4 regions of the Comamonas koreensis genome follow, and region 4 is predicted to be linked to each of the others. Evidence: predicted binding sites of a transcription regulator. Region 4 holds the regulator's gene; each other region holds the start of a gene.

Region 1 (5,376 bases), 1.5 Mb from region 4:
CGCAGACCTGGGCCACGCGTTCCGGCGTCGCTTCGCGCACGATCGCATGCAGCTGCGCAAAGCCGCTGGTGTGCGCATCGACAAAGGCCGCATCGGCCCAGCCCTGGGCCAGCATGATGTGCAAGAGGCCGTGGCAGAGCATCACATCGGTGCCCGGCTGCAAGGCCAGGTGCAGATCGGCCAGCTCGGCGGTCTCGGTGCGGCGCGGGTCAACAACGATGATCTTGCGCTCGGGATGGCGCGCCTTGGCCTCTTCCACGCGCCGGAACAGGATCGGGTGCGCCCAGGCCATATTGCTGCCGCTGATGAACAGGCAGCCGGCCAGGTCGATGTCTTCGTAGCAGGCCGGTGGCGCATCCGCGCCCAGGGTGGCCTTGTAGCCGGCCACCGCACTGCTCATGCACAGGCGCGAGTTGGTGTCCAGGTTGTTGGTGCCCAGCAAGCCTTTGACCAGCTTGTTGAACACATAGTAGTCCTCGGTCAGCAACTGGCCGCTCAGGTAAAAGCCCAGCGCATCGGGGCCATGGTCGGCGCGGATCTGCAGCAGCTGGGCAGCCAGGCTGTCCAGCGCCGTGTCCCAGCTGCGGGCCTCGGGTGCGGCGCCGCGCTGCAGGCGCTGCATCGGCTGCAGCAAGCGGCTTTGCCGCGCCAGCGCGGGCGCTGCCGTCAGGTGCAGGCTGCTGCCCTTGGTGCAGAGCTTGCCCAGGTTGGCAGGGTGCGCCGGGTCGCCGCGCACGGCGGTGATCTGCTGGCCGTCGGACGTGATGATCACGCCGCAGCCCACGCCGCAATAGGGACAGGTCGATCGGGTCTCTTGCATGGGCGGCTCCGTCCGGTGGGGCAGCCTTAAGCGGCCACGGAGGATGGCGACGGGCTGCAACTGGAGGCGGCAGAACCGCAGCGCCCCAGGCCCACCGGCCCTGCTACAGGCCGGGTCTGCGCCAGCGCATGCCCGGCCAGCTCATCGGCGCGCAGCTGTACCGCGCTGCCCTCCAGCCGTACCGCAAAGCGCGGGGTACAGCCCTCATCGGGGGCAGCGGCCTCGCCGGTGGCCAGTGCAATCGTCCAGTTGTGCAAGGGGCAGGCCACGCTGCTGCCAAACATCAGGCCTTGCGACAAGGGCCCGCCTTTGTGCGGGCAGCGGTCGAGCAGCGCAAACACCTCGCCGCTGGCGGTGCGGAATACCGCCACATCCAGGCCCTGGGCGCGGGCGACGCGGCGGGCGCCCAGCACCGGAATCTCATCGATGGCGCAGATGGTGATCCATTCATTCATGTCGGTCTCCTGGTGGCGCAGCATCATGCGCCGGCGGTGGTGAGGGGTGAGGAAAGGGCTGGCAGCGCAGGCGTAGCCTGCAGTGGGGGCAGCACCGGCAGCGGCTGGAACTGGCGCAGATCCACAGCCGCCTTGTCGGTCTCGAACCAGGGGTCGGGCTCGCCTTCCAGCGCCTGCTGCAGCTGGGCCCACAGCGCCTGGCGGCCAGCGGCATCGTCCAGGATGCGGCGCTTGACATGGTCGAGCCCCACGCGGCTCACGTAGTGCACCGTGCGCTCCAGGTACCAGCCCTCCAGCCGGTACAGCTGCATGAAGGCGCCGGTGTACTCCAGCACCTCCTCGGCGGTCTTGAGCTTGGTGAGAAAGTGCGCCACCTCGGTCTTGATGCCGCCGTTCCCCGCGATGTACATCTCCCAGCCCGAATCCACGCCGATGATGCCGACATCCTTGATGCCCGATTCGGCGCAGTTGCGCGGGCAGCCGCTGACGGCAAACTTCACCTTGTGCGGCGCATACATGCGCCACATCGCGCGTTCGAGGTCCTTGCCCATCTGCGTGCTGTCCTGCGTGCCCATGCGGCACCACTCGCTGCCCACACAGGTCTTGACGGTGCGCAGCGCCTTGGCATAGGCATGGCCGCAGGGCATGCCTATGTCGTTCCACACCCCTTGCAGGTCTTCCTTTTTCACGCCCAGCAGGTCAATGCGCTGGCCGCCGGTCACCTTCACGGTGGGGATCTGGTACTTGTCCACCACATCGGCAATGCGGCGCAGCTCGGCGGCCGTGGTCTCGCCCCCCCACATGCGCGGGATCACGCTGTAGGTGCCGTCCTTTTGGATATTGGCGTGGCTGCGCTCATTGATAAAGCGGCTTTGCGGATCATCGCGCGCCTCCTTGGGCCAGGTGCTGATCAGGTAGTAGTTGATGGCCGGGCGGCAGCTGGCGCAGCCATTGGGCGTCTTCCATTCCATAAAGCGAAAGACGCTGTCAGTCGTCAGCAGCCGGTGCTCGCGGATCGCATCGCGCACCGCCTGGTGGCCGTGCTCCGTGCAGCTGCACATCGGTTTGGTCTTGGGCGATGCCGAATAGTCGCCACCGACGGTGAACATGATGATCTGCTCTACGAGGCCGGTGCAGGAGCCGCAGCTGGCACTGGCCTTGGTGTGCTTGCGCACCTCGTCCAGGGTGAACAGGCCCTTGTCCTTGATGGCCTTGCAGATGGCACCCTTGCTCACGCCATTGCAGCCGCAGACCTCGTCGCCATCGGCCAGTGCGACGGCCTTGTTCTGGCCCTGGTGGCCGGCATCGCCCAGGTTGGATTCGCCAAACATCAGCTTGTCGCGGATATCGGCCACGCTGCGGCCTTCGCGCAGCAGCTTGAAGTACCAGCTGCCATCGACCGTGTCGCCATAGAGGCACGCGCCCACCAGCCGGTCTTCCTTGATCACCAGCTTTTTATAGACGCCTGAGTAGGGGTCGCTCAGCACGATCTGCTCGGTGCCCTCCCCGCCCTGAAAATCCCCGGCCGAGAACAGGTCAATGCCGGTGACCTTGAGCTTGGTGGAGGTGAGCGAGCCCTGGTAGCGGCCAATGCCCATCTCGGCCAGGTGGTTGGCCAGCACCTTGCCCTGCTCAAACAAAGGCGCCACCAGCCCGTAGGCAATGCCCCGGTGCGCCGCGCACTCGCCCACCGCATAGATGCGCGGGTCGGTGATGGTCTGCATGGTGTCGCTGACGACAATGCCCCGGTTCACATGCAGGTGCATGGCCTCGGCCAGCGCCGTGTTGGGGCGGATGCCGACGGCCATCACCACCAGATCGGCGTCGATCTCGCGGCCATCGGCAAAGCGCAGCGCGCGCACCCGGCCTTCGGCATTGCCCAGCAGCTCCTGCGTCTGCGCCTGCATGAAAAACTGCATGCCCCGCTCGATCAGCGATTTCTTCAGCAGCTGCCCAGCCTGATCATCGAGCTGGCGCTCCATCAGCCACTCACCGGCATGCACCACCGCCACCTGCATGCCGCGCTTCATCAGGCCGTTGGCCGCTTCCAGCCCGAGCAGGCCGCCGCCAATGACCACTGCATGGCGCCAGTGCTGGGCCGCATCGATCATCGCCTGGGTATCGGCAATATCGCGGTAGGCCAGCACGCCCTGCAGCTCCTTGCCGGCAATGGGCAGCATGAAGGGGTTGGAGCCGGTCGCCAGAATCAGCCGGTCGTAGTCGGCCGTCACCGCCTCACCATCGGCATTGCGGGCATGCACCACGCGGCGGGCGCGGTCCACCGCATGCACCGTGCAGCCGGCATGCAGGCGCACGCCATGCGTCTCGTACCAGCGCCAGTCGTTGAGCACGATGTCATCCAGGGTCTGCTCGCCCGCCAGCACTGGCGACAGCAGGATGCGGTTGTAGTTGGGGTGGGGCTCTGCGCCAAATACCGTTATCTCGTACAGATCCGGCGCCAGCGCCAGCAGCTCTTCGAGCGCACGCACACCCGCCATACCGTTGCCAACCATGACCAACTTGATTTTTTTCATAGCGTTTCCCGTGGGCAGCACAAAAAAAAAGACGTCTAGGCGCCGCATGCCAGGCATGCGCGCATAGACGTCTTTGTCTTTGGACGGCAGCGCCACTGTGCACCGCCACCCGGTGGCCGCCATGGCCACGCCAAGGACTATGCAAGTTCCATACCAAGTTGACATGCGGGGAGCGCCCAGCAGCCGAACTCAGCGCTGCACATTTTTTGTGCGGCTCAGGCGCCGCCTCGCCTCATTTGCGTGCACAAAAAAGGCGCTCCATATAGAGCGCCTGTTGCTAGCTAAGTAGGCTTTATCAGGCCACCTTCTCCACATGGGCCTGGCGGGTGTAGAGAAAGTCGATCACCGCCTTGCGGCAGGCCTGGTACTGCGCATCCTCGGCCAAGGCGACCCGGTTGCGCGGGCGGGCCAAGGGCACCGGCAGCACCTCGCCAATCGTCGCAGCAGGACCATTGGTCATCATCACGATCTTGTCGGACAGCAGCACGGCTTCGTCCACATCATGGGTCACCATCACCACGGTGCTGCGCGTGCGCGCAACGATCTCCAGCAGCTCGTCCTGCAGCTTGGCGCGGGTCAAGGCATCGAGGGCGCCAAAGGGCTCGTCCATCAAGAGCACCTGCGGCTCCATCGACAGCGCCCGGGCAATGCCCACGCGCTGCTTCATGCCGCCCGATATCTCGCCGGGGCGCTTGTGCGCTGCATGGGTGAGGCCCACCAGTGCCAGCGCGGCATCGGTACGCGCAGCCAACTGGGCCTTGCGCTCACGCCCGCCAAACACCCGCTCCACCGCCAGGTGTACATTGGCCCAGCAGGTGAGCCAGGGCAGCAGCGAATGGTTCTGGAACACCACGGCACGTTGCGGCCCCGGCCCCTTGATCTCGCGGTTGGCGCAGAGCAAGGTGCCTTCGCTGGGGCTGGTGAGGCCGGCAATCAGGTTCAGCAAGGTCGATTTGCCGCAGCCCGAGTGGCCGATCAGGCTGACAAACTCGCCCTGGGCAATCTCCAGGTTGATGCCCTGCAGCGCCTGGAACAGGCCCTTGGCGGTCTTGAAGCTTTGCGCCACCTGCTGGATCTCGATGTACTTGCCCTGGGGCGTCGCGGGAATGTTGGGCGTATTGGGCGTCATGCCTTGACCTCCTCAAAAGTGAATGCCGAGGCCAGGCGGATCAGCGCCCATTCCAGCAGCAGGCCGACCAGGCCGATGACAAAGATCGCAATGATGATGTTCTTGACATTGAGGTTGTTCCACTCGTCCCAGACCCAGAAGCCAATGCCCACGCCACCGGTCAGCATCTCAGCAGCGACGATCACCAGCCAGGCGGTGCCGACTGCCAGGCGCACGCCCGTCAGCATATAGGGCAGCACGGCGGGGAAGAGGATGGTCGTGGCAATCTTCCATTCGCTCAGGTTCAGCACCCGCGCCACATTCATATAGTCCTGCGGCACGCGCTGCACGCCCACCGCCGTGTTGATCACCATCGGCCAGATCGAGCAGATAAAGATGGTCCAGATTGCCGCCGGGTTCGCGCCCTTGAACACCAGCAGGCCAATGGGCAGCCAGGCC
Region 2 (5,376 bases), 1.8 Mb from region 4:
GCTGGGCGGCACCGTGCTCTTGATGCTATTAACCGTGCAGGCAACGCGCCACACGCAATTTGCCGATAATCTAGGGTTAGTCCCAGTGCCGCGCCTGTTGCGCGGCCTGGTGGCGGTCACGGCGCTGCTGGTGTTTGCGCAGGTGACCCTGGGTGGCTGGGTCAGTACCAACTATGCGGTGCTGGCCTGCACCAGCTTTCCCATGTGCAATGGCGCGTGGTGGCCGGCGATGAACTTTGACGGGTTCCAGATCTGGCGCCCGCTGGGCTTTCTGGCCGACGGTGCGCATATCAGCTATGAAGCGCTGGTGGCCATCCACTACATGCACCGGCTGTTTGCCTACCTGGTGATTGCCGCCTTGCTGTGGCTGGGCTGGGCCCTGCGCACGGTGCCGCTGCTACGGCAGCAGCGCCGCTGGCTGGTGGGCCTGACGCTGCTGCAATTTGCCACGGGACTGTCGAATGTGGTGCTGGACTGGCCGATGCTGGCGGCCGTTTTGCACACCGGGGGCGCTGCCGCCATCATGGTGGTGCTGACCTGGATCTGGTGTACTGCGGGCCCTGAACCTGCCCGCAGTGCTGCGAGTTGATGACGCTGTATGGAACAAAGACTGAGTGCCCCGATGACCGAACTTGCCGCAACGCCAATGCCGAACCGCTTTGCGCAGTTCTATGCATTGACCAAACCCAAGGTGGTGCAGCTGATTGTGTTTTGCGCACTGATCGGCATGGTGCTGGCCGTGCCCGGTGTGCCCACCGGCGCCGAGCTGCTGCGCATGGCCGTCGCGTGTGTGGGCATCTGGCTGGTGGCGGGGGCCGCTGCCGCCTTCAATTGCCTGGTCGAGCAGAGCATCGATGCGCGCATGAAGCGCACCGCCTGGCGCCCCACAGCGCGCGGTGAGCTGTCCAACCTGCAGACCCTGATGTTTTCTGCCGGGCTGTGCATCGCCGGCTCGGCCATTCTGATCGTCTGGATCAACGCCATCACGATGTGGCTGACCTTTGCGACCTTTGTCGGTTATGCCGTCATCTACACGGTGATCCTCAAGCCGCTGACACCGCAGAACATCGTGATCGGTGGCGCATCGGGCGCGATGCCCCCCGTGCTGGGCTGGGCCGCGATGACCGGCGATGTCTCGCCCCAGGCGCTGCTGCTGTTTTTGATCATCTTCCTGTGGACGCCGCCGCACTTCTGGGCACTGGCGCTGTACCGGGTCGAGGACTACCGCAAGTCCGGCCTGCCGATGCTGCCGGTCACGCATGGGAACTATTACACCCGCGTGCAGGTCTTGCTCTACACCGTGGTCTTGTTTGCCGCCGGCCTGCTGCCCTTCATCATCCAGATGAGCTCCTGGATCTACCTGGTGGCCGCAGTCGTGCTGGGTGCCGGGTTCTTTGGCTATGCCTTTGCGCTGTGGCGCAATTACTCCGACGCGCTGGCGCGCAAGACTTTCCGTTTTTCGCTGGTCTACCTCAGCCTGCTGTTTGTGGCGCTGCTGGTGGACCACTATGTGAGCTGGTAAATCTGCAATGAACAAGCGCAATGCCCTTCGCTGGCTGGCGGGCTCGGCCATGCTGGCCTCGGCCGCCGGTGTCCTCACCGCCTGCAAATCCAAGGCCGATTTCAACGCCATCGACCTGACGGGCAGCAAGGAGTATGGGCAGGATTTCTCCATGCCCGACCAGCATGGCCAGCGCCGCAGCATGGCCGACTTCAAGGGCAAGGTCGTGCTGGTGTTCTTTGGCTTTACCCAGTGCCCCGATGTCTGCCCGACCACTTTGGGCGACCTGGCCGCCGTCAAGCAAAAGCTCGGCGCAAAGGGTGACAAGCTGCAGGTGATCTTCGCCTCGGTCGATCCATCGCGCGACACGCCCGAAATCTTGCAGGCCTACCTCGCCAACTTTGACCCCAGCTTTCTGGCGCTGCGCGGCAGCGACGAGGAAACGGCCAAGATGGCCAAGGACTTCAAGGTCTACTACAAGCGGGTCGAGGGCCAGACCCCGGGCAGCTACACGATGGACCATACCGCTGGCGACTACATCTTTGACCCGCAAGGGCGCCTGCGCTTGTACAGCCGCTATGGCACCCCCGTTGAAACGCTGGCCAAAGATATCGAGCAGCTGATCGACGGCGCTTAAGCGCTTACACGCTTAACAGCGCTGGGCAAGCGCTGCACTCACATCGACCAGATACGCGGCCGCTGCGCCGGCAGGCCCCAGAGGCTGCTGCGCCAGTGGCCCCAGACCGTCTTCCACAGCTGCATCGCCGGCTCCACCACGGGCGCCAGGCCACGCAGCACCAGCATATGCTCGTTCGGCGCGGTCACCCCGGCCATCAACCCCGCTGGGCCTGCGTCCAGCAGCTGCTGGGTGCTCTCCAGCAGCGCTTCGCGTTGCGCGCGGTTGATGGGCGAGCCGCTGGCGTAGATCAAACTCCCCAGGCAGCGCTGGCCCGCCAGGCCCAGCTGTGCGTTGAGCAGCAGCCCATCATCGGCCCGGATACGGCCGCGTTCCAGAAAATGCCCCGGCCATGCGATGTGCTGCGAAAACACGCCCTGGGTAAAGGGCTGACCCGCCAGCGGCAGGCCCAGCGCGGTGATGTCCCAGGTCAGCAGCTCTGCATCCGGTGCCAGTTCCATCTGCAGCTCATTGGCCGCATCGCAGGCGTTGTAGGCAATGGCTTCCAGCGGCAACCATTCCAGCCGGGCGCCGGCCTGCAGTTTGAGGCGGGTGCGCTGCAAGGCCGGCTGGCCATTGCTCTTGTAAAAGCGCGTTGCGCCCGGCGTGGTGACGAGCGCATGGGCGCCTGCCGCCACCTCGACCGAGATATCCAGCATATCGCCACCCACCAGGCCGCCGGGCGGGTGCACCAGCACGTTGTGGCAAATGCCCGGGCCTTCGGGGTAGAGGCTTTTGAGAATGCGCAGCGGGCCATCGTGGCTGAACTGCACCGACGTCTTGCCGGCTTGCTGGCCGTAGCGCAGGTCTAGTTGGGCATGCCAGCTCATGGCTGCGGCGGGCGGTGGGTGCCTGGCGGGCAGCAGGGCGCAAGGGCCGGGATCGGGAGCGGGAGCAGGGGGACGAAAGACATGCGTGGGCTTTTGCAAGCCACGTGCCAGGAACTGCACTGCTCTGGGGTGTGGTCTGTGCCGAATTGGTGCATGCGCGGCTGCTGTGCATGCATGTGGTGCAAGGCGGGCGGGTGGCGGCACGGAAAGCGTGCATGCCCAGCCGTTGTAGCCCCTTGGCATGTGCCTTGCTTTGCACTAGGTATGGAACTGACACCTCGCGAAAAAGACAAGCTGCTGATCTTTACCGCCGCCTTGCTGGCCGAGCGGCGCCTGGCCCGGGGGCTCAAGCTGAACTACCCCGAGGCGGTGGCGCTGATCAGCGCCTTTGTGATGGAGGGCGCGCGCGATGGCAAGACCGTTGCCCAACTGATGAGCGCCGGCCGCACGGTGCTCACGCGCGCCGACGTGATGGAGGGCATTCCCGAGATGATTGCCGATATCCAGATCGAGGCGACCTTTCCCGATGGCACCAAGCTCGTCACCGTGCATGAGCCCATTGTCTGAACCTCCCATTTTTCTCGCGCACTCGACCACTATGAACTTCAAGAAATTCTCTGCCGCGCTGGCCACCGCCGCTGCGGCTTTGCCGCTGTCAGCCATGGCCCATGTGGGCGCCGATGGTGGCGGCCACCATGGCCTTTTGAGCAGCTTTGGCCATGCCTTTGCCCATCCGTTTACTGGCGCCGACCATATGGCCGCGATGTTGGCCGTGGGCGCCTGGAGTGCGCTGACGGTGACGCCCGCCTGGCGCGCACCGGCCGCCTTTGTGGCCCTGCTGGTGGCGGGGGCGCTGGCAGGTTTTGCCGGTCTGTGGGTGCCCGGCGTGGAGCCGATGATTGCCGCATCGGTGCTGGTGTTGGGCCTGCTGGTGGCGGTGCAAAAGCAGATGCCCTGGGTGCTGGCCGCTGCGCTGGCCGGGGTGTTTGCGTTTTTCCATGGCGCGGCCCACGGCTTTGAGCTGGCAGCAGATTCGGCGTTGGCATCGGCGGGCGCGCTGGCGGGCATGGCGCTGGGCTCGGCCTTGTTGCATGTGGGCGGCATGGTGCTGGGCAAGGCCCTCATGCAGCGCCACCGCTGGCTGGCCAAGCTGGCGGGCGGGGCCACCGCGGTCTTGGGCGCGGCCATGCTGACGCGCCTGGCCTGACGAGGAGCGGCACCATGATCCCAGGTGAACTGCTGCTGGACGAGGGCGAACACACGCTGAACCCCGGGCGCCGTACCACCACGCTGGTGGTACACAACGCGAGCGACCGGCCCATCCAGGTAGGGTCGCACTACCACTTTGCCGAGACCAATGCCGGCCTGAGCTTCGACCGCCAGGCGGCGCACGGCATGCGACTGCATATTGCCAGCGGCATGGCGGTGCGCTTTGAGCCCGGCCAGCAGCGCACGGTGGAGCTGGTGGATGTTGGCGGCGAGCGGCAGATCTACGGTTTTCGCGGCCTGGTGCAAGGGGCGCTGGAATGAAGCCCGGCATGCTGTGCCAGCGTTCTAAGACAGGATGGTTCTGATGGCAACAATGGACAGACGCGCATACGCAGAGACCTATGGGCCCACGGTGGGTGACCGCCTGCGCCTGGCCGATACCGAACTGGTCGTGCAGGTGGAGCAGGACTTCACCCTGCGTGCGGGCGGCTACGGCGAAGAGGTGAAGTTTGGCGGTGGCAAGACCATCCGTGATGGCATGGCGCAAAGCCAGCGCAGCAGTGCGCAGGGCGCGATGGACACGGTGCTGACCAATGCGCTGATCATCGACCACTGGGGCATCGTCAAGGCGGACATTGGCCTGAAGGCCGGCCGCATTGCCGCGATTGGCAAGGCCGGCAACCCGGACACGCAGCCGGGTGTGGACATCATCATTGGCCCGGGCACCGAGATCATCAGCTGCGAAGGCATGGTCGTGACCGCTGGCGGCATCGACACGCACATCCACTTCATCGCGCCCCAGCAGATCGAAGAGGCGCTGACCAGCGGCGTGACGACGATGATTGGTGGCGGCACCGGCCCGGCCACCGGCACCTTTGCGACCACCTGCACGCCCGGCGCCTGGAACATGGAGCGCATGCTGCAGGCGGCCGATGCCTTCCCGATGAACCTGGGCTTTCTGGGCAAGGGCAATGCCAGCCTGCCGCTGGCCCTGCATGAGCAGATCGATGCCGGCGCGATTGGCCTCAAGCTGCACGAGGACTGGGGCAGCACGCCGGCGGCCATCGACAACTGCCTGGATGTGGCCGAGCTCACCGACACCCAGGTGGCGATCCATACCGATACGCTCAACGAAAGCGGCTTTGTCGAAGACACGGTGG
Region 3 (5,376 bases), 990 kb from region 4:
ACCACGCCCACCAGGCCGGTCTGCACGCCCATAAAGCCGCCTGGCAGTGCAAAGGCGTTCACGGTGGCATCCTGGATCAGCATCACTTGCCAGGCAAAGCGCTCCTGCAGTTCAGACGTCAAGGTGCCGCGCTGGCGCGCCGCCAGCATCAGCTCCTGCCAGATGGCGTTGACGTACTCATACAGAATCGCGTCATCGAGAAACTGCGGATCGCGGTAGATCTCGCGCGCAATGTCATCGCCCAGGCGCCGCTCCTCGCTGGTGGTCATCTCGGCGCCCTCGCCCATCGCCGGCAAGCTGGTGTCGGCGCGGGCCTGCATGGGGGTCAGCGCCGCCACCGCAGCCATTTGGGCGGCCAACAGGGCGCATGCTGTGCGTTTAAAAAACCATGTATTCATTCAAAATTCCGTGCGGCAGCAGATGCTGAATCTGAATCAAGCCAGAGGGTGGCCAGAGCGGGCTCGTTGCCATCAAGCCTTCAGCCCAACACGTATGATGAAGCACCAATGCACAAGTTGCATCCTGTATTGCCGCTTGTGACGTATTGAACACGGAAAGCACCATGACTGAACTCACCCATTTCGACGCCCAGGGCCAGGCCCATATGGTCGATGTAGGCGCCAAGCCTAACACCCACCGCATCGCGATCGCGGAGGGCTTTATCACCATGCAGCCAGCCACTTTGGACATCATTGCCGCGGGCACCGCGAAAAAAGGCGATGTGCTGGGTATTGCGCGTATTGCCGGCATCATGGCGGCGAAGAAGACCAGTGAGCTGATACCGCTGTGCCACCCGATTGCGTTGACGAAGGTGGCGGTGGATTTTGAGCTGTTACCCGAAAAGAACGCTGTACGTTGCGAAGTAAGGACAGAAACCGTCGGCCCCACCGGTGTGGAGATGGAAGCCTTGACAGCTGTGCAGGTCGCACTGCTGACTGTTTATGACATGTGCAAGGCGGTGGATAAGCGGATGGTGATGGAGCGGATTAGTTTACTGGAGAAGCATGGCGGAAAATCCGGATGTTTTATTGCCAACGGCGAGAGAACAACTTAATAGTTCGTGTTCAAAAATGAAAAAACTGATCTATTTCATTAACTGCAAGTTCGACCGAGAAACCATGAAACTGCTACACAAAGATTAAAAATCCAAAAGCCTTGATTATTTGCGTCAATTAAAACCATCCACTGGTGCATACCCAACAAATCTCAGGCTTATATCGAACAATACAACCCAATCTTTTTGTTTACTAGATGTCAATGGAAGATAGAATAATTGATTCACGGCCAACCCAGAGGTTTTTACTACGTTCAGCAACAATTCGACTTGCTCCGGCCGTCTACTGATTAACTCACTCAGAGGTTTCGCACGCGCGAGAATTTCCGTCATCTGCTGATCCCATGCGACCCACCAACTCGGACGCATTGCGGGAGAGATACCCGCGATTTCATTATTCAAACTTGCAAAGAGTTCATCGGAGTCCTTAGGACTTCTCGTTCCACCCTTCATTACCCCCCAAAGTGGCAGCTTATTCATCTTTGCCGGTGCCACAGCTAATTCCGCTGTATCAATTTCATTTGCCGTAACAACTACAAGCCTGTCAACCTCAAAGATCAGCGCAACGGGACGTGCCATCCACAAACTACTCATGCCATAGCATAAGGCTGCTATCTGAATCAGGCCGACAAGGCCAAAGTCTAGCCAACGCTCACGTGGTGTCTTTGCTGGACTTACCAGAATTAAAGTTAGGAGTGGGCCACAAGCCACATCGACAAGAAGAATAATAAAAAATATGGAATCTACGCCAAGCATTGATCTATATGGCGCAGGATAAATTAACCAAAATACAAAAAAAGCAAAAACAAACCCGACAACAACCGAAATACCTAAATGGCGCAATGCATAGCGCATAGCAAAACGAATACGTTCCGAAAACGAAATCACACAATCACTTTGCCAAAGCATAAATTACAGAATACGAAAATCAACGGCAGCTTGCAGGCCGAAACTGTGCCGCCAATGTCCCAGCAGAACATCTCCAAGAAAAAACGGAACCGAATACCCAAGCCTGAAGGTCAATGACATTGGGAGGACTGCTATTGTCTACTGGCTCTATTAGAATAATATTCACACCAGCAGGAACAACACTTGGCTTATAAGCCACTGTAATAACACCCGGTGCATTGCTGACAATATCGATCACATTCGCATTTCCAGCCAATGCTACTGATGTGAGGTTCATGGGAGTAGCCCCCAATGCCTCACAAGTGGCAGCATTGATACAAGTCATATCACGCGGCCCTGTTGTTGCATATGCTTCAGTAAGGGCCGTTTTAAGTGATTGCGCAAGCACCAGACCGTCAGACACTTTGGCACGAACCGTGTAATTTTGATAAGCTGGTAGTGCAACCGCAGCTAATATGCCGATGATTGCAACAACAATCATCAGTTCTACCAAGGTGAAGCCACTATTTATGATTTTTATCACAATTAAACTCCAGAAAAAAGGGGAGCCTATCGACTCCCCTTTTTTGGAACTAATCCAACCAGGCAAACTAGCTAAATTTTCCCATATGGCATTCGCATTAACGGCAAGATGCAGGACGATACTTAGCGAGCAGTGTGCCGCCATCAGCACCGGTGCCGTTCAAACCGCACTTCCAATTAATTTGCGTTCCTGCCGTAGCTGCGGTTTGCAAGTCAACAGCAGTGGTACCTGCAGCATTTACTGGCGTGATCAACAAAGTATTTTGGGCAGCAGGAACCACTGCAGGCTTGTAAGCAATCGTAATGATGCCAGTCTCATCGCTTGTAACAGAAGTTACATTTGCATTACCAGCCAAAGCCGTAGCATCCATCACGGATGCGCCAATAGCATCGCAGGTAGCTGCATTAGTACAGCTCATATCAGAAGGACCTTTGCTTTGGTGCGTCTCCGAAATAGCAGTCTTCAGTGCACCAGACAATGTCAAACCTTCTGCGACCTTGGCACGAATCGTATAGTCCTGATAAGCAGGCAGTGCCACCGCAGCCAAAATACCGATAATCGCCACAACGATCATCAGTTCGATCAGGGTGAAACCCTTTTGCATAGTACGCAGCATGTTGAATCCTCTCTATGTAACCAGTGATTAGGTAGCCTCGTCGAACGACTTGGCGTGCATCACTTATTGCAATTGCTGTGCCAACTTTTAGCGTCTACTTATCTCGCGGCTTCGACTGACAAAAATGCGGCGCTTTGTTAACTTATTGTGCAAGACTTTCATAAATGTCAGCGGCCCAAGATTTCTGCCATTTTTGTCACCTACTGAACGACTGTGCAAGCTATGCGCATGGGCAGCAGAAACAGAAACGGCACCCGAAGGTGCCGCTGCGTCTGTTGAGGCCCTGGCTATACAAGCCCAAGGTTCAGAGTCTTAGGCCCAAAACTCATAAGCCATCCCCGCCAGCTCAATCCGATCCCCCTTGTGCATCGACAGCCCCACGCCATTGAGCGCCTGGCCATTGAGCACCACATCGGCCGAGCCATCGACCTTGGTGGCGATATAGCCCTTGCCACGTTTGGTCAGCGCAGCGACGGCAATCCCAGGGCGGCCCACCGTTGTGACAACCTTGGACAGGATGATGTCTTCGCTGGCGCCGCTGACGGCGCGCAGGTAGGGGCTGGGGGTGTAGGGCTGCTCTTCGGCAGGGGGGAAATCTGCGGGGACCGTGGGGCTGTCTTCGCCATGGTCGGCATGGGCGGGCTTGGCGGTCAGGCTGCCGGCTTCGCTGGCATGCAGGTAGTGGCTTTCGGGCACGAGCGAGTTCATCAAAAAGCGGATACGGCATTTGCCGATGTCCAGCAGGTCGCCGCTTTGCAGCACCTGGCGGCGTACCTTCAAGCCGTTGACCTTGGTGCCGTTGGTGCTGCCCAGGTCTTCGACGACGACGATGCCGATCTTCTTCTCATAGGTGAACGCCACATGCTCGCCGCTGACCGCCATGTCGGTCAGCACGATGTCGTTGGTGGAACGGCGCCCCAGGGTGGCCCTGGACTCCGTCAGCATGTAGTCCTGGATCACCACTCCATCTAATGAAACTATGAGTCTTGGCATATTGATAAACCTCGTCACGATTATATGCACATAAGCTATACAAATGACTTTTTCGATACGCGGTTGACAAAGGATCACGATGTGTTGGGTACTACCGGATTTTGGTTACGGGTTTACCCTTGATTCCTCTCGATGGCTGATACTGATCAAAGCGTTGGCTGCTGCAGGCGCTCTTTCCCCTTGACGATGCACAATCGCTGCAGCCCGGCGTAGAAATGCAAAAAGCGCCCGAAGGCGCTTTGTGTTGGGGTGAGGGGATCAGCCGCTCAGTGTGCGGGCGCGGTATTGCGCTTTTGCAGCCACAGACCCAGGCCCACCACCAGCGCGGCGCCAGCGGCAGCTGCCAGGTAGTGCAGCGCAGGGTTAGCCTCGACAAAGCCGTGCAGCAGCTTGTCGTTCATGATGGTCTCACCACCGACCCAGCCGATCAGGCCGGCGCCCAGAATCACGATGACCGGGAAGCGCTCCATCAGCTTGATCATCAAGGTGGAGCCGAAGATCACCAGCGGGATCGAAATCGCTAAGCCCAGGATCAGCAGCAGCATATTTCCGCCGGCAGCTGCCGCCACGGCAATCACGTTGTCCAGGCTCATCACCAGGTCGGCGATCAGGATGGTGCGAATGGCCGCCATCATTGTGCCGGTGCCCTTGCCCGCGCCCTCTTCTTCGTCGTGGCTGGTCAGCAGTTGCAGGCCAATCCACAGCAGCAGGCAGCCGCCAACGATCTGCAGGAAGGACAGCTCCAGCAGCTTGGCCGCAACTACGGTCAGCAGAATACGCAGCACCACGGCGGCGCCGGAGCCAAACATGATGGCTTTTCTTTGTTGTTCAGGGGGCAGGGAGCGCGCTGCGAGCGCGATGACAACGGCGTTGTCGCCCGAGAGAATGATGTTGATCCAGATGATCTTGACCAGCCCGATCCAGAAGTCGGGATGATTGACGTAATCCATGTTGCGCTCCGTAGTTATGAATAAAGACGCCAGACCTGAACGATCTGGCGTCTTCTTTTTATGGAGTACGCAGTTTAGCGGGGCACGCAGCCCCTGGCATGCGTAATTTTGCTTACTTCAGCAGGCCTTGCAGCAGGCGGCCCATTTCGGATGGGTTGCGGGTGATGGTGAAACCGCACTCTTCCATGATGGCCAGCTTGGCATCTGCCGTGTCGGCGCCGCCGGAGATCAGCGCGCCAGCGTGGCCCATGCGCTTGCCGGGAGGGGCGGTCACACCAGCGATGAAGCCCACCACAGGCTTCTTCATGTTGGCCTTGCACCAGAGAGCGGC
Region 4 (5,376 bases):
GTGCCGCTGCTGTCGCACGCCGAGCGTGCAGACCGCACCAAACCCATGAACATCGAGGCGGACGATGGCCGCCACGATGAACTCAAGCAGACCAGTGTCTTCACGGGCAATGTGGTGGTGACCAAGGGCACCATCATCATCCGTGGCGCGCAGCTGACCGTGAGCCAGGACCGCGACGGCTTCCAGCACGGCGTGGTGACTGCTGCGCCGGGCAAGCTCGCATTCTTCCGCCAAAAGCGTGACTCGGCCCCAGGCGCGCCTGACGAGTTCGTCGAAGGCGAAGGCGAGGTCATCACCTATAACGGCCGCGATGACACCGTGCACTTTGAGCGCCGCGGCGAGTTGCGCCGTTACCGCGAGACCACGTTGACCGACCAGGTCAGTGGCCCGCTGATCGTCTACAACAATCTGAGCGATACCTTCACGGTCTCCGGCCAAAAGGGCGCCCAGGCGGCGGCCGATCCCAAGCCCGGTGCGCCCAAGAAGGACCGCGTCCGTGTGATCCTGACGCCCAAGGCCGATGGCAAGGCGGACGACAAGGCCAGCGCCCCGGCCAAGCCCGCTGCCGATGACAAGACGCCATTGCGCCCCAGCACCCAACTGAACGACGGAGCCAAGTGACCGTGGCAGAAAACTCGTCGACCATTTCCGTCAACGCCCGGGTCGCCAACAGCGACCACCGCAGCCAGCTGGAGGTCTTGCACCTGGAGAAATCCTATGGCAGCCGCAAGGTGGTCAAGGACGTGTCGCTGTCGGTGCGCAAGGGCGAAGTGGTGGGTTTGCTAGGCCCCAATGGCGCGGGCAAGACCACCTCGTTCTACATGATCGTGGGCCTGGTACGCAGCGATGGCGGGGATATCCGCATCGATGGGCAGTCGGTGGCCAATATGCCGATCCACCAGCGCTCGCAGCTGGGCCTGTCCTACCTGCCGCAGGAAGCCTCGATCTTTCGCAAGCTCAGCGTGCAGGACAATGTGCGCGCCGTGCTGGAGCTGCAAAAAGATGAGCATGGCAAGCCGCTCTCGCGCGCCGAGGTCGAGCGCCAGCTCACCGCGCTGCTGCAGGAGCTGCGGGTCGAGCACCTGCGCGAATCACCGTCAGTCGCGCTGTCCGGCGGCGAGCGCCGCCGGGTCGAGATCGCCCGTGCGCTGGCCACCCAGCCCCGTTTCATCCTGCTCGACGAGCCTTTCGCCGGCATCGACCCCATCGCCGTGATCGAGATCCAGCGCATTGTCGCCTTTCTCAAGGAGCGCGGCATTGGCGTGCTGATCACCGACCACAATGTGCGCGAAACCCTGGGTATCTGTGACCATGCCTGCATCATCAGCGATGGCAAGGTGCTGGCCGCCGGGACGCCGCAAGAGATTGTGGAGAACGCAGAGGTCCGGAGGGTGTATCTGGGTGAACATTTCCGTATGTGACACCGCACGCCTTGGCGGGCGTGCCAGCCAAGATGCCGTCCCGCGCTGCGGGGCCGGCAGGGCTGATCCGTTGCCAGCTGCCCCAGCCCGTGGGGAGGCGCAGCCATGATGCCGTCGCTGTCGCTGCGCGTATCGCAGAACCTGACCCTGACCCCCCAGCTGCAGCAGTCGATTCGCCTGCTGCAGCTGTCCACGCAGGAACTGACGCAGGAAGTCGAGCAGATGCTCGACGAAAACCCGTTTCTGGAGCGCGAGGGCGATGAGGCCCCCGAGGCTGAAGCCGGTAAAGAAGCCGCTGAATCTGCCGAAGCTGCAGACGCTGCAGACGCAGCCGACAAGGGTGCCGATACTGCTGCCAGCACCGACACCAACAACAGTAGCGATTTCGAGCCCGGAACCTCCGACCAGCCGCTGGATTTTGGCGCGGGCAAGGAAACCGGCGTCGATGCCGAGGCCGCTGCCGGCGATTCGGCATCGGACTGGGAAGAGTGGGGTGGCGATCTGCCCGCGCGCTCCAGCGCCAGCGATGACGACGACGAGACGCCGATGTCCGACCGGCGCAGCGAGCACCTGAGCCTGCAGGATGTGCTGCACCGCCAGGCCTTGTCGCTGCGCCTGTGCCAGGAAGACCGGGCCGCGCTCTACTTTCTGATTGAATCACTGAACGACGACGGCTACCTCGAAGAAACGCTGGCCGAGCTCGCGCAAAGCTTTGGCGACGCCAGTGACCCCGAGCGCTACGAAGTGCTGCTGCACCACCTGACTGTGGCGCTGCGCTTGCTGCAAAGCCTGGAGCCGATTGGCGTGGGCGCGCGCAACCTGTCCGAATGCATGCAGCTGCAGATCAAGGCCCAGCAGCGCCTGTTGGATGAAGAGGGCTCGGACACGCCCGAGGCCGATGCGCTGGCGCTGGAGACCGCTTTGCTGGTCTGCCAGGAATCGCTGGAGCTGCTGGCGCGCCGTGATGTGCGCAAGCTGGTGCAACTGACCGGATGCAGTGATGCCGCGGTGCGCAGCGCGCTGGCGCTGATCGCCAAGCTCGAGCCCCGCCCCGGCCGGCCCTATGCCGATGTGGACCGCAACACCATCATCCCCGATGTCATCGTGCGACTCAGCAATGAGCGCGGCCTGCCGGTGCCCGGTTTCAGCGTGCAGCTCAATGCCGAGGTGATGCCGCGCCTGCGCGTGCAGGATGTCTACGCCAATGCCTTGCGCAGCCACAAGGGCAGCGAAGGCCATGGCGCGCTGCAGCAGCGGCTGCAGGAGGCGCGCTGGTTCATCAAGAACATCCAGCAGCGCTTTGACACCATCTTGCGCGTCTCGCAGGCCATCGTCGAGCGCCAGCGCAATTTCTTTGTCCATGGCGAGCTGGCGATGCGCCCCATGGTGCTGCGCGAGATTGCCGATGAGCTGGGCCTGCACGAGTCCACCATCAGCCGCGTGACCACGGCCAAGTACATGGCCACGCCGCAGGGCACGTTCGAGCTCAAGTACTTCTTTGGCTCGGGCCTGGGCACCGAGACCGGCGGCAGTGCGTCGAGCACGGCGGTCAAGGCGCTGATCAAGCAGCTGCTGGACGAGGAAAGCGCGAAAAAGCCGCTGTCGGATGCAAAAATCGCCGATCTGCTGCAGGCCCAGGGCATTGAATGCGCGCGCCGCACGGTGGCCAAGTACCGCGAGGCGATGCGCATCCCGCCGGCCAGCCTGCGCAAGGCGCTGTAAGCGCAAGCAGCCAGGGCCCATAAAAAAACCGCAGTTGCGTTAGGCACTGCGGTTTTGCTTTGAGACGGAGCCGCTTTACTTTGGCCACAGCCACCAGATGAACAAGGCCAGCACGGCCAGCATCAGGCCAAACTTGGTGAGCTTGTAGGCCGTCTTGTTCCAGGCCTTGAAGCGGCGGCGGTACTGGCCCATGTAGAACGAGATCTTGAAGATGCGGCTGATGAAGCCACGCGGATCGCCTTCGTTGTTGGGCGAGCTGGCGGCAGCGACCACATGCGTGCCCAGCCAGCGGTTGAGCCACTGCGCAAAGCCATTGGTCATCGGGCGCTCGACATCGCAGAACAGCACGATGCGGTTGCCTTCGGACCGGTTCTCGGCCCAGTGCATGAAGGTCTCGTCAAAGATCACGCCTTCGCCCTCGCGCCAGCTGTAGGGCGTGCCATCGACCTCGATCATGCAGCGGTCATCATTGGGCGCCAGCACAGCGAGGTGGTAGCGCAGCGAGCCCGCATAGGGGTCGCGGTGCAGGTTGAGCTTGGCGCCGGGCGGCAGCTCGGCAAACATGGCCGCCTTGATGCCGGGGATGGACTGCACCAGCGCCGTGGTCTTGGGGCACAGCTCCATCGCAGACGGGTGGGCCTGGCCGTACCACTTCAAGTAGAAGCGCTTCCAGCCGGTCTTGAAGAAAGAGTTGAAGCCCGCGTCGTCGTTGTTGGCTGCGGCCTTGATCTGCATGGCCTGGTGCAGGCCGATGGCCTCTTCGCGGATCTCGCGCCAGTGGGCCTGCAGCGGGGCCAGGTCGGGGAAGGTGCTGGTGGGCAGGTAGGGCGTGCGCGGTACCTTGCTGAACATCAGCATGAACACATTGAATGGCGCCGTGAACGTGGAGTGGTCAAACAGCTGGCGCAGCAGCTTGTGCCGCACCTTGCCACGCAGGTGCATGTAGAGGCCGCAGCCAGTGAAAAGCAGCACCAGGGCCAGAACGATGATTTTTGCCATAGACAGCGATTTTAGCGACTGTGCTGTGGCGGCTGTCTGCGCAAGCGCAAACTGGCGCGCGGCAAGGGCTGCGGGGCGGTGGGATGGCCTGCTGGCAGCAGGCCTATTGCGGTTTGGTCAATGGCAAGCCAGGTGGGCTTACCTGGGCTGGGCGGCAAAGGCGGTTTTCAGGCGCTGCAGCATCTCGCGGTTGAGCTGGCGCTGCTGGCCGCTCCAGTGCGTCATCGCCTTGTTCAGCTCGGCCTGCAGGCCATTGGCCGTCTGCCAGTCGCCCTGGCCCGCAGCCCAGATCGCGTACTCGGCCATCACATCGAAGCTGCCCGAGTGCTGGCGCACAAAGTCAAAGCTCTTGCGCGCCATCTCCTGGTCGCCCAGCTGGGCGTAGGCCTTGGCCACCAGCAGGCCCACGGCCTCGGCGCGGAAGTGCACATCCGCCTGGGCAATCACGCGCAGCTGCTGCAGCGCCTGCTGCGGATGGCCGGCCTGGTAGGCCGCTTGCGCAGCGCCCCAGCGGATATCGAGGTCGTTGGCAAACGGACCCTTCATGCTGGCCTCAAAGTGGCCAAAGGCCTGCTCGGCCTGGCCATTGGCCAGCAGGGCCTGGGCCAGGCGGATCTGGTTCTGCGCGGTGGGGCTGTAGTCGTAGGCGGCCTGGGCTTCGCGCACCTCGCGGGTCGGGTCCAGCGCCTTGACGGCGTTGCTCGCCAGGCTGCGGGCATGGCGCTGCAGGCGCGAATTGGGCAGGTAGATGGCAAAGAAATACACCACGCTGCCCAGGAAGGGGAAGGCCAGCAGCACAAACAGCCAGTAGTTGTTCTGGCCGCTGCGCACGGCGTGGACCGCAAAAAACAGCGCAATGATGACGTGTACGCCAGCTCCGAGGTAGGGCATCCGCATTCTCTCTGAGTGATGGAGGGGAAGGGCGGCTGCACCGAGGGCTGCGGCCCGCTCTGGGGCCAGACTATAGCAGCCAGCCACCCGTTACCGCTGCGCTATAGGAGCCGGGCTGCCGAATGCCACTGGCACAGTCCACATTCCCGTGCGCTTGGCAGACAATGGGGCAAGCGCGTATGCTTGCCCCCCTGCTTATGAACCAACTGCATTTGTTTTTGCCCTGCGCCGCCGGCGTCGAGGGCCTTTTGGCGGACGAAGTCCATGCCATCACCGGCGCCAGCGGCCAGGACCTCCTGGTGGCGCGCGGCGGCGTCATGCTGCGCGGCATGTGGCGCGATGC

The links. Region 4 encodes sigma-54, which starts transcription at its own class of promoters, with help from an activator protein. Its sites were predicted from a motif close to TGGCANGNAANCTGCTTT; they were not measured.
Region 1: the regulator sigma-54 is predicted to act here: its motif matches at 3,948-3,965, upstream of nirB (nitrite reductase large subunit NirB).
Region 2: the regulator sigma-54 is predicted to act here: its motif matches at 3,100-3,117, upstream of F0Q04_RS07605 (urease accessory protein UreD).
Region 3: the regulator sigma-54 is predicted to act here: its motif matches at 3,168-3,185, upstream of F0Q04_RS04320 (pilin).

Annotation. Positions count from the first base shown of each region.
Region 1 covers NZ_CP043575.1:1,476,061-1,481,436, reverse strand. The annotation lists gene F0Q04_RS06680 (nitrate reductase) at 1-820, opposite strand, end outside; gene nirD (nitrite reductase small subunit NirD) at 847-1,275, opposite strand; gene nirB (nitrite reductase large subunit NirB) at 1,299-3,809, opposite strand; gene F0Q04_RS06665 (ABC transporter ATP-binding protein) at 4,105-4,938, opposite strand; gene ntrB (nitrate ABC transporter permease) at 4,935-5,376, opposite strand, start outside.
Region 2 covers NZ_CP043575.1:1,701,640-1,707,015, forward strand. The annotation lists gene F0Q04_RS07590 (COX15/CtaA family protein) at 1-589, shown strand, start outside; gene cyoE (heme o synthase) at 623-1,522, shown strand; gene F0Q04_RS07600 (SCO family protein) at 1,530-2,138, shown strand; gene F0Q04_RS07605 (urease accessory protein UreD) at 2,177-3,007, opposite strand; gene F0Q04_RS07610 (urease subunit gamma) at 3,272-3,574, shown strand; gene F0Q04_RS07615 (HupE/UreJ family protein) at 3,606-4,214, shown strand; gene F0Q04_RS07620 (urease subunit beta) at 4,229-4,537, shown strand; gene ureC (urease subunit alpha) at 4,581-5,376, shown strand, end outside.
Region 3 covers NZ_CP043575.1:936,328-941,703, reverse strand. The annotation lists gene F0Q04_RS04340 (M48 family metalloprotease) at 1-359, opposite strand, end outside; gene moaC (cyclic pyranopterin monophosphate synthase MoaC) at 563-1,054, shown strand; gene F0Q04_RS04330 (fimb protein) at 1,169-1,963, opposite strand; gene F0Q04_RS24150 (pilin) at 1,983-2,630, opposite strand; gene F0Q04_RS04320 (pilin) at 2,584-3,102, opposite strand; gene F0Q04_RS04315 (FHA domain-containing protein) at 3,415-4,095, opposite strand; gene F0Q04_RS04310 (TerC family protein) at 4,362-5,045, opposite strand; gene sucD (succinate--CoA ligase subunit alpha) at 5,158-5,376, opposite strand, start outside.
Region 4 covers NZ_CP043575.1:5,164,989-5,170,364, reverse strand. The annotation lists gene lptA (lipopolysaccharide transport periplasmic protein LptA) at 1-621, shown strand, start outside; gene lptB (LPS export ABC transporter ATP-binding protein) at 645-1,421, shown strand; gene rpoN (RNA polymerase factor sigma-54) at 1,527-3,143, shown strand; gene F0Q04_RS23635 (aspartyl/asparaginyl beta-hydroxylase domain-containing protein) at 3,219-4,133, opposite strand; gene F0Q04_RS23630 (hypothetical protein) at 4,281-5,033, opposite strand; gene F0Q04_RS23625 (THUMP domain-containing class I SAM-dependent RNA methyltransferase) at 5,231-5,376, shown strand, end outside.